Regions from separate parts of the Paraburkholderia sp. A3BS-1L genome, predicted to be linked through region 1. Evidence: riboswitches for the same ligand, from Rfam matches in the RefSeq annotation. Region 1 holds a riboswitch; the other holds the start of a gene.
What was found. A riboswitch is a leader RNA that binds a small molecule or an ion and turns the genes downstream of it on or off. The one in region 1 is predicted to bind manganese.

Region 1 (11,029 bases):
ATGACTGCGTGACTCCTCGTGACCGGCGGCTTGCCGGAATGGGTGGAAGTATAAGAAAGCGTGGCCTTCTGATTGCTTTCTGGCTGAAAGCGATTTTCTCGGTATTTACCCCGTATTTACCCGGGTACGGATGCGGGCGCACCCCCACTGGGCCACCGAATGCCCAGCCCGACTGCCCTTACAATAGTGCCAGTTCCCATTCGCTGCCATCACGAGACCATGACACGAGACCCCCGCCTCACCCTCAACGCGCGTCAGCAGGAGCTGCTCGAATGGGTGCAGCGCGACGGCTTCGTGACCGTCGACGATTTCGCCGCGCACTTCGGCGTCACGCCGCAGACCATCCGCCGCGACGTCAACTGGCTCGCCGACATGAACCTCCTGCGCCGCTACCACGGCGGCGCGAGCCTGCCCACGAGTGCGGAAAACGTCTCCTACGGCGCGCGGCAACAGATGTTCCACGCGGAGAAGCGGCGCATCGGCGCGCTCGCGGCCTCGCACATCCCTGATCAGGCCTCGCTCTTCATCAACCTCGGCACCACGACCGAGGAGGTCGCGCGCGCGCTCAACCGCCATCGCGGCCTGCGCGTCATCACGAACAATCTGAACGTGGCGAGCATGATGAGCGGCTACCCGGAATGCGAAGTGCTCATTACGGGCGGCATCGTGCGGCCGTGGGACAAGGGCATTGTGGGCGAGCTCACCATCGACTTCATTCGTCAGTTCAAGGTCGATTACGCGATTATCGGCACCTCGGCGATCGAAACCGATGGCACGCTGCGCGACTTCGACACGCGCGAGGTGCACGTGGCGGAAGCGATCATCGAGCACGCGCGCACCGTTTATCTGGTGACGGATCATTCGAAAATCGGCCGGCCCGCGCTCGTGCGCCAGGGGCATCTGAGCCAGATTCACGCGCTTTTCACCGACAAGCCCCTGCCCGCCCAAATGAACGAGACCGTTGCCCAGGCGGGAACGGCCGTGTACGTCGCGGACTAGGCAGCGGCGCGGCGCACCCGCATGTGCCGAAACGAAAGCAATACGAACATCATTCGAAAATTTTCGAGCTTGTTCAAACGCTCTCCAGGCGCTTGATCGGGCGTCCACTTGCGCTTGAAATCCAGCGATATGCAGGGCAGTTGCCTTTTGTCAGGCGATTCCGGAAGTCCGCTCGTCACACCATAAAAGCGAACTTTACTTTTTCGGTTTTGTTCGATAAATTTCGAATTCGAACATTTTTTGGTTCGATCCTGGTGAATGCTTTGGCGTGATCAACCAGGATCGCGAGTTTGCCGGAACTATCAGGGAACGCAGGTGAGTCAACAGAATCGCTACGATCTGCTCGTCGTGGGTGGCGGAATCAACGGCGCGGGCATCGCGCGTGACGCGGCTGGGCGCGGGCTCTCCGTGCTCCTTTGCGAGCAGGACGACCTTGCCTCGCACACCTCGTCAGCGAGCACAAAGCTGATTCACGGCGGGCTGCGCTACCTCGAACACCGCGAGTTCGGCCTCGTGCGCAAGGCGCTGCAGGAGCGAGAGACGCTGTTGCGCTCGGCGCCCCACATCATGTGGCCGCTGCGCTTCGTGATGCCGCACATGCCCAACCTGCGCCCCGCGTGGCTCATCCGCGTCGGGCTCTTTCTTTACGATCATCTGGCCAGGCGCGAGCTGCTGCCGGGCTCGCGCGGCATCGACATGCGCCGCCACGCGGCGGGCGCACCGCTCATCGACACCATTCGGCGCGGTTTCGTTTACTCGGACGGTTGGGTGGACGATGCGCGTCTGGTCGTGCTCAATGCGCTCGACGCGCAGGAGCGCGGCGCGCGGATTCTCACGCGCACCAAGCTCGTTGGCGCGCAGCGCGTGAATGGCGAATGGCTGGCGACCCTGCGCCGCCCCGACGGCAGCACCTTCGACGTGCGCGCGCGCGCGGTGGCCAATGCGGCGGGCCCATGGGTGGGCGAGGTGCTGCACGGCGCGCTCGGGCGCGGCGCGCAGCACAGCGTACGCCTCGTGAAGGGCAGCCATATCGTGACGAAGCGTCTATTCGATCATGACCACGCCTACATTTTCCAGAATCCGGACAAGCGCATCGTCTTCGCGATTCCTTACGAGCACGACTTCACGCTGATCGGCACGACCGACGTGGAATACCGCAGCGATCCCGCGAAAGTCTCGATCGACGGCGACGAAACGCGCTATCTGTGCGAGTCGATCAACCGCTATTTCAAGCGCAAGATCTCGCCCGCCGACGTGCACTGGACCTACTCGGGCGTGCGGCCGCTGCTCGAAGAAGAGGGCACGAAGAATGCGTCGGCGGTCACGCGCGACTATCGTCTGGAGATGGACGACACCGAAGGCGCGCCGCTGCTCTCCGTGTTCGGCGGCAAGATCACCACGTTTCGCAAGCTCGCGGAAGAAGCCGGCGACAGGCTGTGCCGCGTGCTGGGCAGCAACGCGCCGGGCTGGACCGCCGGCGAGCCGCTGCCGGGCGGCGACATCGCGAACGCGCGTTTCGCGCCCTTCGCCGAAGGCTTCGCGGGTCGCCACGCCTGGCTGCCCGCGCCGCTCGCGCTGCGTTACGCGCGCGCTTACGGCACGCGCGCTGAGCGCCTGATCGGCAAGGCTGCGTCGCTCGAAGAACTGGGGCCGCAGATTGCCCCAGGCATTTACGAGGCCGAATTGCGCTATTTGCGTGATACCGAGTGGGCGACCTGCGCCGAGGACGTGCTCTGGCGCCGCTCGAAGCTCGGCTTGCACGTGGCGTCGGGCACGCTGGAGGCGGTCACGGCGGCGCTCGAAGCGTGGTTTGCCGCGAGCCGCGCGCCGCACATCGCGGCGTGAATCAAAACTACTCACGGATGGAGATAAGAGACATGCAGGACCAACAGTACATTCTTGCGCTCGACCAGGGCACCACGAGTTCGCGTGCGATGCTGTTCGACCGGCAGGGCCATATCGTCTCGATGGCCCAGAAGGAGTTCGAGCAGATTTATCCGCGTCCGGGCTGGGTCGAGCACGATCCGCAGGAAATCTGGTCGACCCAGGCGGGCGTGGCCGCCGAAGCCGTTACGCGCGTGGGACTGAACGGCACCAATATCGACGCCATTGGCATCACGAACCAGCGCGAAACCACCATCGTCTGGGACCGCGAGACCGGCCATCCCATCTACAACGCGATCGTCTGGCAGGACCGCCGCACGGCCGGCTTCTGCGATCAACTCAAGGCACAAGGCCTCGAAGCCATGGTGCGCGCGAAGACCGGTCTGCCGATCGACGCGTACTTCTCGGCCACCAAGATCCGCTGGATTCTCGACAACGTGGAAGGCGCGCGCGAAAAGGCGCGTCGAGGCTTGCTCGCGTTTGGCACCGTCGACAGCTGGCTCGTCTGGAATTTCACGAAGCACGAATTGCACGTGACCGACGTGACCAACGCCTCGCGCACGATGCTGTTCAATATCCACACGCGCAAATGGGACGACGAGCTGCTCGACGCGCTCGATATTCCGCGCAGCATGCTTCCCGAAGTTCGTTCGTCATCCGAAGTGTATGGGCCGACCAAAACCACGGTATTCGCGTCGAAGATTCCGCTCGCAGGCATTGCCGGCGACCAGCAGGCGGCGCTGTTCGGCCAGATGTGCACGGCCTCCGGCATGGTGAAGAATACCTACGGCACGGGCTGCTTCCTCATGATGAACACGGGCACGAAGCCCATCGAGTCGAAGAACAATCTCGTGACGACCATTGCGTGGCAGATTGGCGACGAGGTGAACTATGCGCTCGAAGGCAGCATCTTTATCGCTGGTGCCGTGGTGCAATGGCTGCGCGACGGCATGGGCCTCATCAAGAGCGCGGCGGAAGTCGAAGCCCTTGCGGCGAGCGTGCCGCACACGGATGGTGTGTATCTGGTGCCGGCCTTCGCTGGCCTTGGCGCGCCGCACTGGAACGCGCACGCGCGCGGCTCGCTCTTTGGCGTGACGCGCGGCACGACCGCAGCGCACGTCGCGCGCGCCGCGCTCGATTCGATCGCGTATCAATCGCTCGACGTGCTCGCTGCCATGGAGGCCGATTCGGGCATCAGCGTAGGCGAGTTGCGCGTGGACGGCGGGGCGAGCGCCAATAACCTGCTCATGCAGTTCCAGGCAGACCTGCTGGGAGTGGATGCCGTGCGTCCGCGGATTACCGAAACCACCGCGCTAGGCGCGGCCTATCTCGCTGGCCTCGCGACCGGCTACTGGAAAAGCGTGAACGAACTGCAGAGCCAGTGGCATGTGGACAAGCGTTTCTCGCCCGCCATGCCGCCATCGCAGGTGGACGCCTGTCGCGCGGGATGGCAGCGCGCGGTGCGCGCCGCCAAGGCTTGGGCCGACGACACGCAGTAACGCCGCGGCGACATCCGGCCAAAGAACTCGAACGAGTCAACGTAACCCAATACCGAAGGGCCGCGCAGCCAGCACTGCGCTGGTCTCGCGTCAATTTCGGAATCCTGAGAAATAATCAGAATGTCACCATACATTGCTGAATTCATCGGCACGGCCATACTCGTACTGCTAGGCAACGGCGCGGTCGCCAACGTGCTGCTCGCAAAGACCAAAGGCAAGGGCGCCGACCTCATCGTCATCGTGATGGGCTGGGCGATGGCCGTGTTCGTGGCCGTGTACGTCACCGCATCGTACAGCGGCGCGCATCTGAACCCGATCGTGACGATCAGCCTCGCGCTCACTGGCAAGTTCGCATGGTCGAAGGTGTGCGGCTACATCGTCGCCCAGATGCTCGGCGGCATGGCGGGCGCGTTCCTCGTGTGGCTCGCTTATCGCCAGCACTTCGCGAACGAAGCCGATGCCGATCTCAAGCTCGCCGTGTTCTGCACCGCGCCTGCGATCCGTAGCGTGCGGCACAACGTGATGACCGAAGCCATCTGTACCTTCGTGCTGATCCTCGGCGTACTGTATCTGGCCTCGCCGCAGGTGGGCCTGGGCGCGCTCGATGCATTGCCGGTTGGCCTGCTCGTGCTCGGCATCGGCATTTCGCTGGGCGGCCCCACGGGCTACGCCATGAGCCCGGCGCGCGATCTCTCGCCGCGCATCATGCATGCGCTGCTGCCGATCCCGGGCAAGCGAGACAGCGACTGGCGCTATGCGTGGATTCCCGTGCTCGGACCGCTGCTGGGCGGCGTGGCGGCTGCGTCGCTGTATCTGTATCTGCATGCGACGCATTGAGGGTCGTGGGGCGGCGGTTTCGCAACGTGTTGCGCAACCGCTGCAAGCCAATCACTTCGGAATCACCCACAGCATGCCCGCAAACACCGCATAGAGCCAGCCCACATGCGTAAGCTGGCGGCTATGCACTTGCGGCGCACGGAACGCCCATTGCAGGAACAGGATGGCGAGCATCGTCGTGGCCGCGGCAAGAATCGACGGCGCACCCAGGTGCCACGGCGTGAAGAACAAGCCGAATGCGGTGGGAATAGTCGCCTGGATCATCATCGCGCCGCTGATGTTCGCGAGCGCGAGCCGCTCCTTGCCCTGACGCACCCAGATGATCGCGTTCATGATTTCCGGCAGCTCGGTGGCGATCGGGCTGAAGAGCAGCGCAGTCAATTGCGGGCTCAGGCCGAGCCACGGTCCTACTTTACCGATCTGCTGCACGAACAGGTGCGAGGCGAAGAAGATCACGACCAGCGCGCCCAGGGTCTGGAGCAGGACCCAGAACAGCGACGGGTCCGCATCGCGCGGACGCAGCTTGAGCGGCTCGAGCCCCACGTCTTCGATCTCATCGCCATCGTCGCTCAGCTCCTTCCAGCAATAGAGCGCGTAGGCCGCGAGAAACGCAATGCCGAGAATGGGCTTGAAACTGAACACCACGAGTCCGAGCCCGATTTTCGCCACGAAGATCGCGAGGAACCAGAGCTGGTCGCGGCGCAGGTGGCGCGTATCGGCGTCGACGGTGCCGGCGCCTGCACGGCCCGCGCGCGCGACCGTCGCCAGCAACGCGACGCCCACCACCGCATAGGCGACGGTGCTGAGCGCGAGCGGCCCGCCAATGGCCGCGCCAATGCCGATTTCCTTGTGGGCCGGATCGGTGCCGAACGCGACGGCTACGAGCGTGACCACGCTTTCGGGCAGCGCCGTGCCGAACGCGGCAAGGATCGTGCCGGTGGCCGTCTGCGTGACCTTGAGCTTCTGGCCGAGCCACTCGACGGCATTGACGAAGGTTTCGCAGGATAGATAGATGATGCCGGCGGCGGCAATGAGCAGGGCGAACGTCCAGATCATGACGAGCGCTCCGTCGTGCGGGGGTGTGCGACTGCGATCGCGTGGCGGCGTGAAAAGCGGTGCATGGGAAACGGCATTCCTCGGGCTGGACGGACGGACCAATGACGCAATCCCCCCGCCCAGCCCGGGTATGAAGGATGACGTCATAGGTCTCGTCAGGCCGAAGAACGGCTGCCGGCGCCATGGCACAGCGTGCCAATTATGTTGACGGCGGCGCGACACGCATCGCGCGTGACGCAGACTACTCCCCTAAGACCGGCGCATTATAGCCGACGAATGCGGTTGTGCGGGAGGGGGCTCGTTTCATGGCGTAGTTCGTCGGCACATCTGCGTCACGGTTCCACGACGTTGAAATCGCCGTCGAATTTGTCGAGGGTCCCTAGCATGGCGCGGAACAGTTCGACCTTGCCGTCCAGCTGGATTTCGCGCGCAAGTACGGCTTCCTGAAAGCCCGTTTCCCCGCAGAGGATCCGGTTGAGCGTTTGCCTCGACATGGTCACGCTCAGATCGGTGCGCTCGTTTGGCGATGTGTAGCACCACGTCAACGCCCCATTCTGGAGATTCAGTTTGAACTGCTTATCGATGTCGCTGAAACGCCACGCAATGCGCATGTTCAGATGCTGCGCCTTCAGGCCATCGACACGAACGGCGAAATAGTCGAAGAACATTTCCTCGGTAATCGCGCTGACCATGTCGGCGCTGCGGCTGCCGAATTCGGTCGAAGCATCTCGCCCTTCGCGCAGTTCGCGCGCGCCGAGCAGGAACGCGTTGCGCCACGTTGCCGATTGGGCCTGATACCCCATCTGTTCGAGCGCAGCAGCACCCAGTTCGCGCGCTTCGCGCAACTGCGGCTGTGCAAACACCAGGTGGTTCATGCACTGGGCGACCCAACGGTACTCGCCTTGATCGAAATCTCGACGCGCGCGCTCGAGCATGGCATCGGCTCCGCCCATGTACTCGACATAGCGCGGTGCGGAAGCCTCCGGAGGCAGGGCGTGCAGGTTAGCCGGATTGCCGTCGTACCAACCCAGGTAATGCTGATAGATGGCTTTGACGTTGTGCACGACAGCGCCGTAGTAGCCGTGCGCATGCCACTTCGAACGCAACTCGTCCGGCAGGCGAATCTGCTCGGCGATTTCAACGGCGTTCAAGCCGTGGTTCATGAGGCGCACAGTCTGGTCGTGCAGGAATTTGTAGAGATCCCGCTGCGCCTCCAGGTAATCGACGATGCGCTCGTTGCCCCAGGTCGGCCAGTTGTGCTGCGCGAACACGACCTCGGCTTCGCGCCCGTAGCGCTCCAGCGACTCGCCCAGGTATCGCGACCACGATTGCGCGTTGCGTACCTGCGCGCCTCGCAGCGGACACAGATTGTGCAGCGACCGCGTGCCGTTCTCGGCCAGGTTGAGCGCGCGCTCCTGCGGGAACCAGAAGTGCATCTCGGCGGGCGCTTCGCTTTCGGGCGTGAGCTGAAACACGATTTCGACGCCGTCGATCACATGCGATTCGGTCATTTGCATGATCAGCTTTGTCGGTGGAATCAGCGTGATCGTGCCGCGCGGAATATTCTTGCCCATGCCCGCATCGATCTGGCAGCAGGCATTGCGCGCGAGCGTATGGCCAAACTGGAATTGCGCGCGCCGCGCCATGGCCGTGCCCGCCATCACGTTTTCCGACACCGCTTCTTCCATGAATCCAGCGGGCGCGATGACCTGCGCCTTGCCGGCCACGACATCCGCTTCGTCCACGACGCCTCGCACACCGCCGAAGTGATCGGCATGGCTGTGGCTGTAGATGACCGCCACGACAGGGCGCCTCGGACGATGCGCGAAATACAGCTCGAGCGCGGCGGCAGCGGTTTCCTTGCACGTGAGCGGATCGATCACGATCAGGCCGGTCTCGCCTTCGATGAACGTCACGTTGGAAACGTCGAAGCCACGCACCTGATAGATGCGCTCGGTCACGCTGAAGAGACCGTGCAGCCTGTTCAGCCGCGCATGGCGCCACAGACCGGGATGCGCGGTGGGCGGCGCGGCTTGCTCGTCGAGAAAGCCATAATCGGCGAGGCTCCAGATCAGTTGCCCGTATGCGCCGCGAATCTCCGCATCGGCTATGGTGCCGATAAAGCCGTGCTGTGCATCGGCGACTTCAATCGGATCGTCGGGCGGCAGGTCGTTCAGCGCGTGCTGTTGCGCGGCGATGGTCGCCTCGGTTGCGGGAAGCGGCCCGGGCAGCGCCCGCTGGGCTTCTTGCTTGATCGGATGTTGCATCGTGTGTCTCCCAGATTCTGCCGGCGCCTTGCCGACGATATTCTCGCTATGCCCGGCGTTGTGCGGCGCGAATCATGTCGGCGGCCTTTTCGCCGATCATCATGGCCGGAGCGTTGGTGTTGCCGCCGATCAGCGTTGGCATGATCGAGCAGTCCACCACGCGCAGACTTTCCACGCCTCGCACGCGCAGTTCGGGATCGACGACCGCGTGCGGGTCCGCGTCGCGCCCCATCTTGCAGGTGCCTACCGGGTGATACAGGCAATCGGCGTGACCGCGCACGAAAGCGCGCACGCTGGCTTCATCGGCGAAGCTCTCGCTTTTCATTTCGCGGCCGCCCAGGTTCTTCAGCGCAGGCTGCCCGAAGATATTGCGCATGATGTGGATGCCGGCTATCAGCGTTTCCATGTCGCGTGGCGCGCTCATCAGCCGTGTGTCGATCAGCGGCGCTTCGCGCATGTCGGGCGAGCGCAGGCGCACGACGCCGCGGCTTTCGGGGCGCAGCACGCATACGTGCCCCGAGTAGCCGTGGCCGAGCTTGCGTCGGCTGCCCATGTTGCGATTGCCGATCAGGGCGACGGTGAACACAAGGTTGAGGTCGGGGCGATCGAGCTCGGGGCGGCTCTTCACAAACGCGCCTGCTTCGACGAAGTTGGACGTCAGCATGCCGGTACGTTCGCGCCGATAGCGGCGGATCTCCTTGAGGAGACGCAGGCCGCCGCGCAGCGTCGCGCCGAACAGATCGGTGCTGTCGAGTTGCGTGTTGAGCACGATGTCCAGATGATCCTGGAGGTTTTCGCCCACCCCGGGCAGGTCGTGGAGCACCTCGACGCCCATTTCGCGCAGATGCGCGGCAGGCCCGATGCCCGAGGCCAGCAAGAGCTGCGGCGAATTGAATACGCCGCCGCTCACGATCACTTCACGCCGTGCGCGCAGGACGTGTTGCACGCCATCGCGCACGACCCGCACGCCCACCGCGCGCCGCCCTTCGAAGACGAGGCGCAGCGCCCGGGTGCCGGTCAGCACTGCCAGGTTATTACGGCCGAAGTTGTAGTGGCCGTTCGTGGTCTTGCCCCGGTGCAGATAGGCACGCGCCGCGTTCCAGCGCTCGCCGTTGTGCTGCGTGACCTGGTAGTAGCCGAAGCCTTCCTGCTCGGCGCCGTTGAAGTCGTCGTTCAGCGCATGGCCCGCTTGCTGCGCGGCTTGCAGGAAGTGATGGCAGAAAGGATTGGGCGAACGCAGGTCGTTCACATAAAGCGGGCCGTCCGTGCCGTGCCACGGATTGTCGGTGCCGGCGAAGCGAGTGTTGTTCTCGCTGCGCTTGAAGTAGGGCAGGACGTCGTCGTAGCTCCAGCCCTCGCAGCCGAGCGCGGCCCAGTCGTCGTAATCCTTGCGATGGCCGCGGATATAGACCATGCCATTGAGTGACGAAGAGCCGCCCAGCACCCGGCCGCGCGGCTGATAGCTGGTGCGGCCGCCGAGCGCCGGCTGTGGCTCGGTGTAGTAGCCATAGTTGTAGGGGCCAGGCTTGACGACGGTTTTGGCGAGGCCGATGGGCGTCCAGATCAGGTAATGGTCGTCCGGGCCGCCATTCTCGATCACGGCGACGCGCACCGTTGGATCGTCTGCGAGGCGGCCCGCCACGGCACAGCCGGCCGATCCGGCGCCGATCACCAGATAATCGTATTCGCCCGCCACGGGCACGGCGGAGGGTGAGCTCATGGGTGTCCCCTGTCGTGGATACGGCGTCATGCGTCGTCCACTTTGGTGGTAGTGCGCGAAATCCCGCAGGCGGCCCGAAGCGGGTTCGGGGCGGCGCAGGGTCTGTCTCCTCTGATGTGACTCTGCCCGCGCTGGCGGCGTGGGCAGAACGGCTTTCAGGGTAAGGACAGCGCGCGGGGGGGACACCCCCCCAGTCAGGTAGGTGGGGGAGCGCGGCGGGCAGGTTTGCTGGCGCTCAAGTGCTTTGAGCGGCGCACGACCGCCGGATTAGAACCAGGCATCCTGCATGTCGAGCGTCGTGCGGTCGAGCGAGGCGAGCAGATCGAACTGTGCGCCCGTCTTCGGCAGCTCCCAGGCGAAGAAGTATTTGGCGGCGGCGAGCTTGCCGCGATAGAAGCTGGCCTCATCGTCGTTTTTGCCGCCTTCCTCGCTTGTGCCGCTTGTGCGCGCAAGCGCCGCGCGCGCGGTGAGCGCCTGTTCGAGCCAGACCCACGCGACCACCACGTGCCCGAACGCTTCCAGATACACCGACGCATTGGCGAGCGCGACGCTCGGGTCGCCGGCCGACCAGAGCGTTTGCGTGACATCGACAAGACGATTCAGCGCCGCTTCAAGCGAGCGCGCATACGCGGCATCCTGCTTGTCGCCGCTCGACAGTGCGCGGTCCGTCGTAGCCTGCACACGTTGCACGAATAGCTTCAGCGCCGCGCCGTTCTTGATCGTGACCTTGCGGCCCAGCAGGTCGAGGCCCTGGATGCCGTGCGTGC
Region 2 (11,029 bases), on a different replicon from region 1:
CCCTCCACCTATAAGATTCCGGCGATCAGCGATACGCCCGCGGCGTTTCACGTCCAGCTCTATCGCAACGAAAACGCCGAGCCCACTGTGTTCCGTTCGAAGGCCGTGGGCGAGCCGCCCTTGCTGCTGCCGTTCTCGGTGCTGCTCGCGATCCGCGAGGCAATCGGCGCGGCCGTGCCCGAGGCCCGCGAAGCCGCGCCGCTCAATGCGCCCGCCACGCCCGAGGCGATCCTTCATGCAATCGGGGCGCTCGACGCCCTGCGCGAGCACGCGGCAAGCGTGTCGGCCGCCGCCCCAACAGAAGCTGTCGTCAAGTAGGAGAACCGCCCGATGCAAGCCTGGGTCACCGACCTTCAACACCTGCTAGCGCACGGCGATGCCGCCGTGCTCGTGACCGTCGCGCGCGCCGAAGGCTCGGTGCCGCGCGAAGCCGGCACGAAGATGATCGTCACGCGCGAAGCGGCCCGTCATACGATCGGCGGCGGCCATCTCGAATGGAAGGCCATCGAGACCGCGCGCCAGGTATTGCGCGACGGCATGCGCACGCCGCATGCGCGCCGCCTTGAGCGATTCGCGCTCGGGCCGAGCCTCGGCCAGTGCTGCGGCGGAGCAGTCGTCCTTGCGTTCGAGCGGCTCGACGTCTCCGACCTCGGCTGGCTCGCCACGCTCGCCCGCCGGCTCGCGGCGGGCGCCTCGACGGTTCGTAGCGTATCATTCCGCTCCTCGCGGAATGGAGCGCCTTCCGGCGCAGAAACCGACCTGACGGATGCCTCGGCGGCCGATACAGTTTTGCTTTCGGAACCCGAGCCCGGCGTGGAATCGCCCGATTGCCTGCTGTGGGACACGGGCGCGCCGGGCGATGGTAACCATCACGGCGACGGCACGATGCTGCTCACCGAAACGATCGCGCCCAACGAGCGGCCCGTCGTGCTGTTCGGCGCGGGCCATGTGGGCGCGGCGCTCGTGCGCGTGCTCGGCACGCTGCCCTGCCGGGTGCGCTGGGTGGACGAGCGCGACGCCGCGTTTCCCTCGCCGGAAGCGTTCGCGGCGCTCAATGCGCCCAACGTCACGATCGATGCCAACGACGCACCTGACGAAGCCATCGACGCTGCCCCGCCGGGCACGAGCTTCATCGTGATGACGCACGATCATTCGCGTGACCTCGATCTTGCCGAGCGCATCCTGCGTCGCGGCGACTTCCTGTTCTTCGGCATGATCGGCTCGCACACGAAGCGCAAGCAGTTCGAGCACCGGCTCGCCGCGCGCGGCATCGATCCGCTACAGATCGCGCGCATGCACTGCCCGCTCGGCGTGGAGGGCATCGTCGACAAGTCGCCCGAAGTCATCGCGATCTCGGCCGCCGCGCAATTGCTGCAGGCGATCGAGGCGTCGGCGGCGGCCGCCGGCACGCCTGGGCATGCAGCCGTTGCGGTTACCGGCACGTCCGCTACCGGCACGATCCATTCCGCGTGATGTCAACCACTGAACGCAACCGATCGATCCAACCATGACCATCACGCCCACCGTCAACCCGTTCGCAGCGCTCGTACAAAAAGCGGCGCGCGCGCCGAAGGCCGAGCTGCACATCCATATCGAAGGCTCGCTCGAACCCGAGCTGATCTTCGCGCTCGCGCAGCGCAATCACGTCGAGCTTGCTTACGAGTCGATCGAAGCGCTGCGCGCGGCCTACGCGTTCACCGACCTGCAGTCGTTCCTCGACATCTATTACGCAGGCGCGAGCGTGCTGCTCAACGAGCAGGACTTCTACGACATGACGATGGCCTACTGCGAGCGCGCGCTCGCGGACAACGTCGTGCACACCGAAATATTCTTCGATCCGCAAACGCACACCGAACGCGGCGTGCCGATCGAAACGGTGGTCGCGGGCATCGACCGCGCACTCGCCGACGCCGAAAAACGCGGCCTCACGAGCAAGCTGATCCTCTGCTTCCTGCGCCATCTGAGCGAAGCCGACGCGCTCGCCACCTTCGACGCCGCGCTGCCGCTGTTCGCGCGCTATCCGCGCATGATCGGCGTGGGTCTCGATTCGTCGGAGCGCGGCCATCCGCCCTCGAAATTCGAGCGCGTGTTCGCGAAGGCGCGCGCGCAAGGGCTGAAGCTCGTCGCGCATGCCGGAGAGGAAGGCCCGCCCGCCTATATCTACGAGGCGCTCGATCTGCTCAAGGTCGACCGCGTCGACCACGGCGTACGCAGCATCGAGGACAAGGCGCTCGTCACGCGCCTCGCCGACACGCGCGTCGCGCTCACCGTCTGCCCGCTTTCGAACCTGAAGCTCTGCGTGTTCGACGACATGACGAAGCACACGCTCAAAAAGCTGCTCGACGAAGGCGTCGCGGTGACCGTCAATTCCGACGATCCCGCGTACTTCGGCGGCTACGTGAACGAGAACTTCAGCGCCATCATCACGGCGCTGCAGCTCGACGACCAAGAGGTGTACACGATCCTGCGCAACAGCTTCGAGGCGTCTTTCGTGACGCCCGAGGAACGCGCCGCGCTGATCGCGCAGCTCGATCGGTACTGGAGCGGCGCCGTGGCCTGATCCCGCGCAGCTCCCCAAGCTTAAGGCTTCACCCTTGATGAGGACCGGCGCGCCAGCGCCGGCCCCAGGGCTTTTGCGCGCCGCGTTTTCAGGAGCGGTGCGCATACATACGGCTCATGAACACCTGAATTTTTCGGAGACGAAGTTCCCATGACTCAATCGGCTTATCGCGCAAAACTGTTGACGTTCACCGGCGACCCCGCGCAGTCGCCCGACGCTGCCGTCTTCCACGAAGACGGCGTGGTGATCGTCGAGAACGGCCGCGTGGTCGCATCGGGCGCATGGTCCGAGCTCAGCGCTCGCATGGCTGAAGGCGCGACGGTGCACAACCTGCGCGACAAGCTGATCGTGCCGGGCTTCATCGACACGCACATTCACTACCCGCAGACCGACATGATCGCCTCGCCGGCGCCGGGCCTGCTGCCGTGGCTCGAGACCTACACGTTCCCGACCGAGCGCGGCTTCGCCAATGAAAACGTGGCGTTCGAGACGGCGCGCTTTTTCGTCGACGAACTGCTCTCGTGCGGCACGACCACGGCGCTCGTCTACTGCTCGGTGCACAAGCAATCGGCCGATGCGCTGTTCACGGCGAGCGAGTCCCGGAACATGCGCATGATCGCGGGCAAGGTCCTGATGGACCGCAACTGCCCCGAGTTCCTGCGCGACACGCCCCAGACCGGCTACGACGACAGCGCCGAACTCATCTCGCGCTGGCATAACAATGGCCGCCAGATGTACGCGCTCACGCCGCGCTTCGCGCCCACCTCGACCGAGGCGCAGCTCGAAGCGTGCGAGGCGCTCGCGAAGGCGCACGGCGACATCTTCATTCAGAGCCACGTCGCCGAAAATCTCGACGAAGTGAAGTGGGTGAAGGAACTGTTCCCGCGCCAGCGCAGCTATCTCGATGTCTACGATCATTACGGACTCCTGCGCCGCCGCGCCGTGTACGGCCACTGCATCTGGCTCGACGACGAAGACCGCCGCCGCATGGCGCAAACCGGCACGGTCGCGGCGCACTGCCCGACCTCGAACCTGTTCCTCGGCAGCGGCCTGTTCGACTTCGACAAGGCCCAGGCCACCGAGATGCCCGTCACACTCGCGACAGACGTGGGCGGCGGCACGTCGTTCTCGATGCTGCAAACCATGAACGAAGCGCACAAGGTCGCGCGCATGGGCGGCCATCACCTGACGGCCACGCGCATGTTCTGGCTCGCCACGGCCGGCGCGGCAGCCGCGCTCGATCTCGCCGACAAGATCGGCACGCTCGCGCCGCAAAGCGAAGCCGACTTCGTCGTGCTCGACCCGCAGGCCACCCCGCTGCTCAAGCGCCGCACCGCGCGCGCCGAATCGCTCGAAGAACTGCTGTTCGCGTTCGCGCTGCTCGGCGACGACCGCGCCGTATTCGAGACCTACGCAGCCGGTACGCGCGTGCACAGCCGCGACACGGCAAAGCGTTAAAATCCCACGGCAAATCCACATTCCAACGGCCCCGGCGAAGCCGGGTGTCGGAAAAACCCCAATGCTATAATTCGCCGTCCATTGGGGAGTAGCCGCCCCGCTCCGTGCCGCCCGGCTAGCCTTCGGGTCTTGGCGCGCGCCGCGCATGCGCAGCGGGAGCATCCGTCAACAGACTTGGCCCGCGCGGCCATGGCGGACGCAGCCTTAGTACTCAGGCCTGGCGAGACCGATGACTCATGCCCGCCGCAACAGGGCCCGGCGGGCCGTGAGTCGTCGCTCGCATTTATCTCGGCCCGAGGATCACCAACACGTGAATCACGCCTTTCTCGTCTCGACCGGCGCAGTCGCGCTCGCCGAAATCGGCGACAAGACGCAACTGCTTTCGCTCGTGCTCGCAGCGCGCTATCGCAAGCCCATGCCGATCATTCTCGGCGTACTGGCCGCCACGCTCGTCAATCACTCGGGCGCGGGCGCGCTCGGCGCGTGGCTCGGCTCGCTCGTCACGCCCTCGGTGATGCGCTGGGCGCTCGCCGTCTCCTTCGTCGCCATGGGATTGTGGATACTCGTGCCCGACAAGCTCGACGAGGGCGAAGCCAACGTCAATCGCACGCGCCTCGGCGTGTTCGGCGCCACCGTCGTCACCTTCTTTCTCGCCGAGATGGGCGACAAGACGCAGATCGCAACCGTCGCGCTCGCCGCGCGCTTTCACGACTTCTTCGGGGTGGTGGCCGGCACGACGCTCGGCATGATGATTGCCAATGTGCCTGCGATCCTGCTGGGCGACCGCTTCGCCCACAAGCTGCCGACGGGCCTGGTGCACGGCATCGCCGCCGTGCTGTTCGTGGTGCTTGGCGTGCTCGCCATCATGGGCGTGGGCGTTTGATCGTCTGTAACGCTTGAGCCGCCACTGACGCTGGCTCCGTCTACTTTGCCGGAGCGGCCGCTGCCGGTGCGGTTCCTGGCGCCGCCGCCGGGACTTCGGCCGGCGCCCCCGTGGTCTTGTCCACGGGCAGTTTCACCTGCTGCACCGAGCCGTTCTGCAGCGGGAAGTTCGACAGTGCGCTGCGCACCAGAAACGGCATGATGTGCACGAGCGAGGGATCGTCGCCCGAGGTGCGCGCGGTGACGTTATAGACCTCCTTCCCGCCCGCCTGCTCCGTGATGCGGATGCCGAGTGCATGCGAGTACACCGGATAGCTCTGGTTCACATAAGCGGGGCCCCAGGGACCCCAAGGCCCCCACGGATTGAACGGTCCCCAGTACGGAGCCGGCCACGGGTTGTAGAACACGGGCTGCGCCACCGTGACCGTGTCCATGCGGCTGCCGTAGGCGAGGCCCACGAGATAGCGCGCCTGCCGCTCGGGCACCTGGCGGAATGCGTACGAGGAGAGCCCGTCGGCAACGAGGCTCTCGTAGGTCGATTGCTCGATGCTGTGCTGCTGGTCGGGATTGCGCGTGAACGCGTAAGTGCGCGTGGCATCGCTGCCGCCTCCCCACGCGGAGAACGCGGTCACCTGGCTCGTCACATAGGTCGTGCAGCCGGACAGCGTCACGGCAAGCGCCGCCAGCAACAGCAGCGCGCGGCGGGTCCATCGGTCGGGCATCATGGTCTTCTCGTTGCAGTCGTGGCAGTGACGACAGTTCGTCGGCGCGCGGCAAGCTTGCGGTGGTCGACACCGCAGGCCCCGATCATACTGACTCGCGCCCCAGCGGGAAAGTTCGGGCCCGCTGCGCGGCGCACGCCTGCGGGCCATCTCGGACAAGCTGCGCGAGCCTTTGTACAATGGGGCGAGCGGCCGCGTCATCGTACGCAAGGCGCGGCCTCCCTATACCGCTATCCGACCCGAAGCTTCCCCGCACGAGACCATGTCCGATACCGCCACGCCTACTGTGATCCGCCGCGAAGACTACGCGCCGCCCGCCTTCCTGATCGACACCGTCGACCTCGAATTCGACCTCGCGCCCGGACACACCGTCGTCAAGAGCACGCTGCGCGTGCGCCGCAATCCCGCTGCCAAGTCCGCGCCGCACCTCGAATTGATGGGTGAACAGCTCGAATTCATCGGCGCGCAAATCGACGGCAATGCCTGCGAAAACGTGCGTGCGCACGAACATGGCCTGACGATCGAGAACGTGCCCGACGCGTTCACGCTCACGCTCACGGGCGCCAACGACCCGGAAGCCAACACCACGCTCTCGGGGCTCTACGTATCGAGCGGCAACTTCTTCACGCAATGCGAAGCTGAAGGCTTTCGCCGCATCACCTGGTTCCTCGACCGCCCCGATGTCATGTCGACCTACACCGTCACGCTGCGCGCCGACAAGACCGCGTGCCCGGTGCTGCTCTCGAACGGCAATCTCATCGAAGCAGGCGAACTGCCCGACGGCCGCCATTATGCGAAGTGGGAAGACCCGTTCCGCAAGCCGAGCTACCTGTTCGCGCTGGTGGCCGGCAAGCTCGTGGCGCTCGAAGAGCGCATCAAGACCGGCTCGGGCAAGGAGAAGCTGCTGCAGGTGTGGGTCGAGCCGCACGATCTCGACAAGACGCGCCATGCGATGGACTCGCTGATCCACTCGATCCGCTGGGACGAGCGGCGCTTCGGCCTCGAACTGGATCTCGACCGCTTCATGATCGTCGCCGTGAGCGACTTCAACATGGGCGCGATGGAGAACAAGGGGCTCAACATCTTCAATACGAAGTACGTGCTGGCGAATCCGGAAACGGCCACCGACGTCGATTTCGCCAACATCGAGGCCGTGGTCGGCCACGAATACTTCCACAACTGGACCGGCAACCGCGTGACCTGCCGCGACTGGTTCCAGCTGAGCCTCAAGGAAGGCCTCACTGTGTTCCGCGACCAGGAATTCTCGGCGGCAATGTCGGGAGGCGACGAGAACGAAGCCGCCCGCGCGACCAAGCGCATCGAGGACGTGCGCGTGCTGCGCCAGATGCAGTTCGCCGAGGATGCAGGCCCGATGGCGCATCCGGTGCGTCCTGAAAGCTACGTCGAGATCAACAACTTCTACACGATGACGGTCTACGAGAAAGGCGCGGAAGTCGTGCGGATGTATCAGACGCTGTTCGGCCGCGACGGCTTTCGCAAGGGCATGGACCTCTACTTCCAGCGCCACGACGGCCAGGCGGTGACCTGCGACGACTTCCGCCGCGCCATGGCCGACGCCAATGGCCGCGACCTCGCGCAGTTCGAGCGCTGGTACAGCCAGGCGGGCACGCCGCGCGTCACGGTCACGACGCGTTACGACGAAGCCGCGAAGCGCTATAGCGTCACGCTCGCGCAGGGCTATGCGAACGGCTCGCCGGCCGCGCGCGACACGCAGAAGGGACCGCTCCTGATCCCGTTCGCGATCGGCCTGATCGGCCCCGATGGCGCCGACCTGCCGCTCAAGCTCGAAGGCGAATCCAGCTCCAGCATGACAGCAAGCACGACGCGCGTACTCGAACTCACCGAGGCGCAGCAGACCTTCACCTTCGTCGACATCGCCCACAAGCCCCTGCCCTCGCTGCTGCGCAACTTCTCGGCGCCGGTGATCGTGGAATACGACTATGGCAACGACGAACTCGCGTTCCTGCTCGCGCACGACAGCGATCCGTTCAACCGCTGGGAAGCGGGCCAGCGCCTTGCCACGCGCGAGTTGCTCGCGCTGGCCGCACGCGCCGCCACGCGTCAGCCGCTCGCGATGAACGATGCGCTCATCGACGCGTTTGGCCGCGTGCTCAACGACGCTTCGCTGTCGCCGTCGTTCCGCGAACTCGTGCTGATGCTGCCCTCGGAGACCTATCTCGCGGAGCAGATGGCGGAGTCGAATCCCGCCGCCGTGCACGCCGCGCGCCAGTTCGTGCGCAAGGGCCTGGCCGCGGCGCTCAAGAACGCATGGCTTGCGGCCTACGAAGCCAACCTCACGCCGGGCGCCTATGAGCCCACGCCGGAAGCCGCTGGCCACCGGGGCCTGAAGAATCTCGCGCTTTCGTATCTCTCGGAACTCGACGACCCCGCCGACGCCGTGCGACTCGCCACCGCGCAAATCCACGCCGCGAACAACATGACCGACCGCGCAGCCGCGCTGTCGGCGCTGATGAACGCGGCGGCAGGCACAGGCGGCGACCAGGCGAAGCAGGCGCTCGAGGACTTCTACGCACGCTTCGAGAAGGAACCGCTCGTCATCGACAAGTGGTTCTCCCTGCAGGCGACGCAACGCGGCACGGCCCAGCGCCCGACGATCGAGACCGTGCGTGCGCTGATGCGCCACCCGGCCTTCAATCTGAAGAATCCGAACCGCGCACGCTCGCTGATCTTCAGCTTCTGCGCGGCGAATCCCGCTCAGTTCCACGCGGCGGACGGCTCGGGCTACGCGTTCTGGGCCGAACAAGTCCTCGCGCTCGACGCCATCAACCCACAGGTTGCCGCACGCCTCGCACGCAATCTCGAACTGTGGCGCCGCTTCACCCCGGCGCTGCGCGACGCGATGCGCGCCGCGCTCGAACAGGTCGCCACGCAGGCGAAATCGCGCGACGTCCGTGAGATCGTGGAAAAGGCGCTGGCGTAGGCCTCGCGCGCGGCGCCGTTGCACAGCGCCGCGCACAGCCTCGTCCTCACACCGGTCATGCACGCTGCCGGCCCTCGCGGCCGGCATTTTTGTGCGCATTTTTTCTGCATTATTTTTCCGCTCGATTTCCCGGCCGAATTTCCGTCCGACGCGTGCCCCGAGCCGATCGCGCTTATTTTCAGGATTGACCAAACGGGCCGAGCCTCGTCCAGCAGGTAGAATTGCGCTATTCCCAAGCGCATCTGGAGTCCTGCAATGGCTTTGCACCGTCGTACCACCCTCACGAAATACCTGATCGAGCAGCAGCGCGAGCATCGCAACCTGCCGGCCGATCTGCGTCTGCTGATCGAAGTTGTCGCGCGCGCGTGCAAGGCGATCAGCTACAACGTCAGCAAGGGCGCCCTCGGCGACGCGCTCGGCACCGCAGGCAGCGAAAATGTTCAGGGCGAAGTGCAGAAGAACCTCGACATTTTGTCGAACGAAATCCTGCTCGACGCCAACGAATGGGGCGGCAACCTCGCGGCCATGGCGTCCGAGGAAATGGAAACCTTCTTCCCGATCCCGGCCAATTATCCGAAGGGCGAATATCTGCTCGTGTTCGACCCGCTCGACGGCTCGTCGAACATCGACGTGAACGTCTCGATCGGCACGATCTTCTCGGTGCTGCGCTGCCCGGACGGCCAACAGGCCACCGAAGCCTCGTTCCTGCAGCCCGGCGTGCAGCAAGTCGCGGCGGGCTACGCCGTCTACGGCCCGCAAACCGTGCTCGTGCTCACGACCGGCAATGGCGTGAACTGCTTCACGCTTGACCGCGAACTCGGCTCGTGGGTGCTCACGCAGAGCAACATGCGCATTCCCGAGGACACGCGCGAATACGCGATCAACGCATCTAACGCGCGCCACTGGTATGAGCCGGTGCAGCAGTACGTTGGCGAGTTGAACGCGGGCAAGGACGGTCCGCGCGGCGAGAACTTCAACATGCGCTGGATCGCCTCGATGGTCGCCGACGTGCACCGTATCCTGAGCCGCGGCGGCATCTTCATGTATCCGGCCGACCGCCGCGATCCCTCGAAGCCCGGCAAGCTGCGCCTGATGTACGAAGCGAACCCGATGTCGTTCATCGTCGAGCAGGCGGGCGGCATGGCGACCAACGGCGCGCAGCGCATCCTCGACATTCAGCCGAAGAGCCTGCACGAGCGCGTGGCCGTGTTCCTCGGCTCGAAAAACGAGGTCGAGCGCGTGACCCGATACCATCAGGAAGCGAAGAAATAAAAAGGTTGGGGAAAAGGGCTTGCATAGCCCGAGATTCCCTCCTATAATCTTCCTTCTTTGATGTGCGGCCGGAATAGCTCAGACGGTAGAGCAGCGCATTCGTAATGCGAAGGTCGGGGGTTCGATTCCTCTTTCCGGCACCAAAAGCTTCAAACAAAAAGCCCAGCCTTAACCGGCTGGGCTTTTTGTTTTGCGCCGCCGCCCTCTTCTACTGCACTACGGCAGTCGCACCTCATCTAGTGCCTCGCCCACCTCCTCGATCACATCATCCCAGCGCCCCAGTTCACGCTGTCTGAAAAGCCGCGCCGATGGATACCAGGGCGTATCGCTGCGGCCCGTCATCCAGCGCCAGTCGGTGCAGGTCGGCAGCAAGATCCACACTGGCACGCCCGCCGCCCCCGCGAGGTGCGCAACCGACGTATCCACGGTAATCACGAGGTCGAGCGACTGCACGATCGCCAGCGTGTCGGTGAAGTTCGCGATCTCAGGTCCAAGCGGCGTCATATCGATGCCGGACGGCAAGGTCTCGATGTCGGTTTGCGCAGCGCCCTTTTGCAGCGCAAACCACGCCACTTCGCTGCGCGCGAGCAGCGGATGCAACGCGCTCAAGGCAATGGAGCGATAGCGGTCGAATTCGTAATCGGGATTGCCGGCCCACACCAGACCCACGCAGCGCTTGCGCGAGTTCGCACCTGTCAAGCCGACGATCCGCTCGCGCCAACGCTCAATGACCTGGGAAGGCGCGCCGAGGTACGGCATCGCAAGCGGCAACATGCTCGTTGCCAGCCGCATATGATCAGGAAAACGAAACATGCGACACCAATAGTCGTAGGGACCAGGCGGCAGCGTAGTCCAGACCCGGACTACCCCGCTCGCGCACGCGGCCACACCGGCCAGCGCCTCGCCGACCCAGACATCGACCGCCGCACCCTGACACTGCAACCAGTCGGCGTAGCGCAGAGACTGGATCTGATCGCCGAGCCCCTGCTCGCCGAGCAGCAGAAAGCGTTGTCCGGCTACAGGCTCGCCGGACCACTGCGGAAAGCCGGGCTGCGCCAGCGTGCTGTTCTGCGGCAGACGCTCGTGCCAACGGTAGTGCCGCCAACCGTCCTCGAACTCGCCATCGCGCAGCAGCGACACCGCAACATTGAATTGCAGATGGGCGTCGTCGGG

Region 2: it holds a riboswitch for manganese, as region 1 does, so the genes downstream of both, P5W99_RS10780 (TMEM165/GDT1 family protein) here and P5W99_RS34520 (sodium:calcium antiporter) in region 1, are expected to answer to the same signal.

The regions. Positions count from the first base shown of each region.
Region 1 is NZ_CP120445.1:835,772-846,800, forward strand. It holds gene P5W99_RS34495 (ABC transporter substrate-binding protein) at 1-2, opposite strand, end outside; gene P5W99_RS34500 (DeoR/GlpR family DNA-binding transcription regulator) at 220-999, shown strand; gene glpD (glycerol-3-phosphate dehydrogenase) at 1,315-2,844, shown strand; gene glpK (glycerol kinase GlpK) at 2,877-4,382, shown strand; gene P5W99_RS34515 (MIP/aquaporin family protein) at 4,503-5,219, shown strand; gene P5W99_RS34520 (sodium:calcium antiporter) at 5,271-6,275, opposite strand; yybP-ykoY riboswitch at 6,360-6,537, opposite strand; gene P5W99_RS34525 (alkyl/aryl-sulfatase) at 6,608-8,542, opposite strand; gene P5W99_RS34530 (GMC family oxidoreductase) at 8,589-10,262, opposite strand; gene P5W99_RS34535 (acyl-CoA dehydrogenase) at 10,530-11,029, opposite strand, start outside.
Region 2 is NZ_CP120442.1:2,376,943-2,387,971, forward strand. It holds gene xdhB (xanthine dehydrogenase molybdopterin binding subunit) at 1-318, shown strand, start outside; gene xdhC (xanthine dehydrogenase accessory protein XdhC) at 331-1,473, shown strand; gene P5W99_RS10770 (adenosine deaminase) at 1,508-2,560, shown strand; gene guaD (guanine deaminase) at 2,711-4,018, shown strand; yybP-ykoY riboswitch at 4,077-4,237, shown strand; gene P5W99_RS10780 (TMEM165/GDT1 family protein) at 4,329-4,901, shown strand; gene P5W99_RS10785 (DUF4136 domain-containing protein) at 4,942-5,625, opposite strand; gene pepN (aminopeptidase N) at 5,885-8,584, shown strand; gene P5W99_RS10795 (class 1 fructose-bisphosphatase) at 8,840-9,856, shown strand; tRNA gene P5W99_RS10800 (tRNA-Thr) at 9,924-9,999, shown strand; gene P5W99_RS10805 (hypothetical protein) at 10,073-11,029, opposite strand, start outside.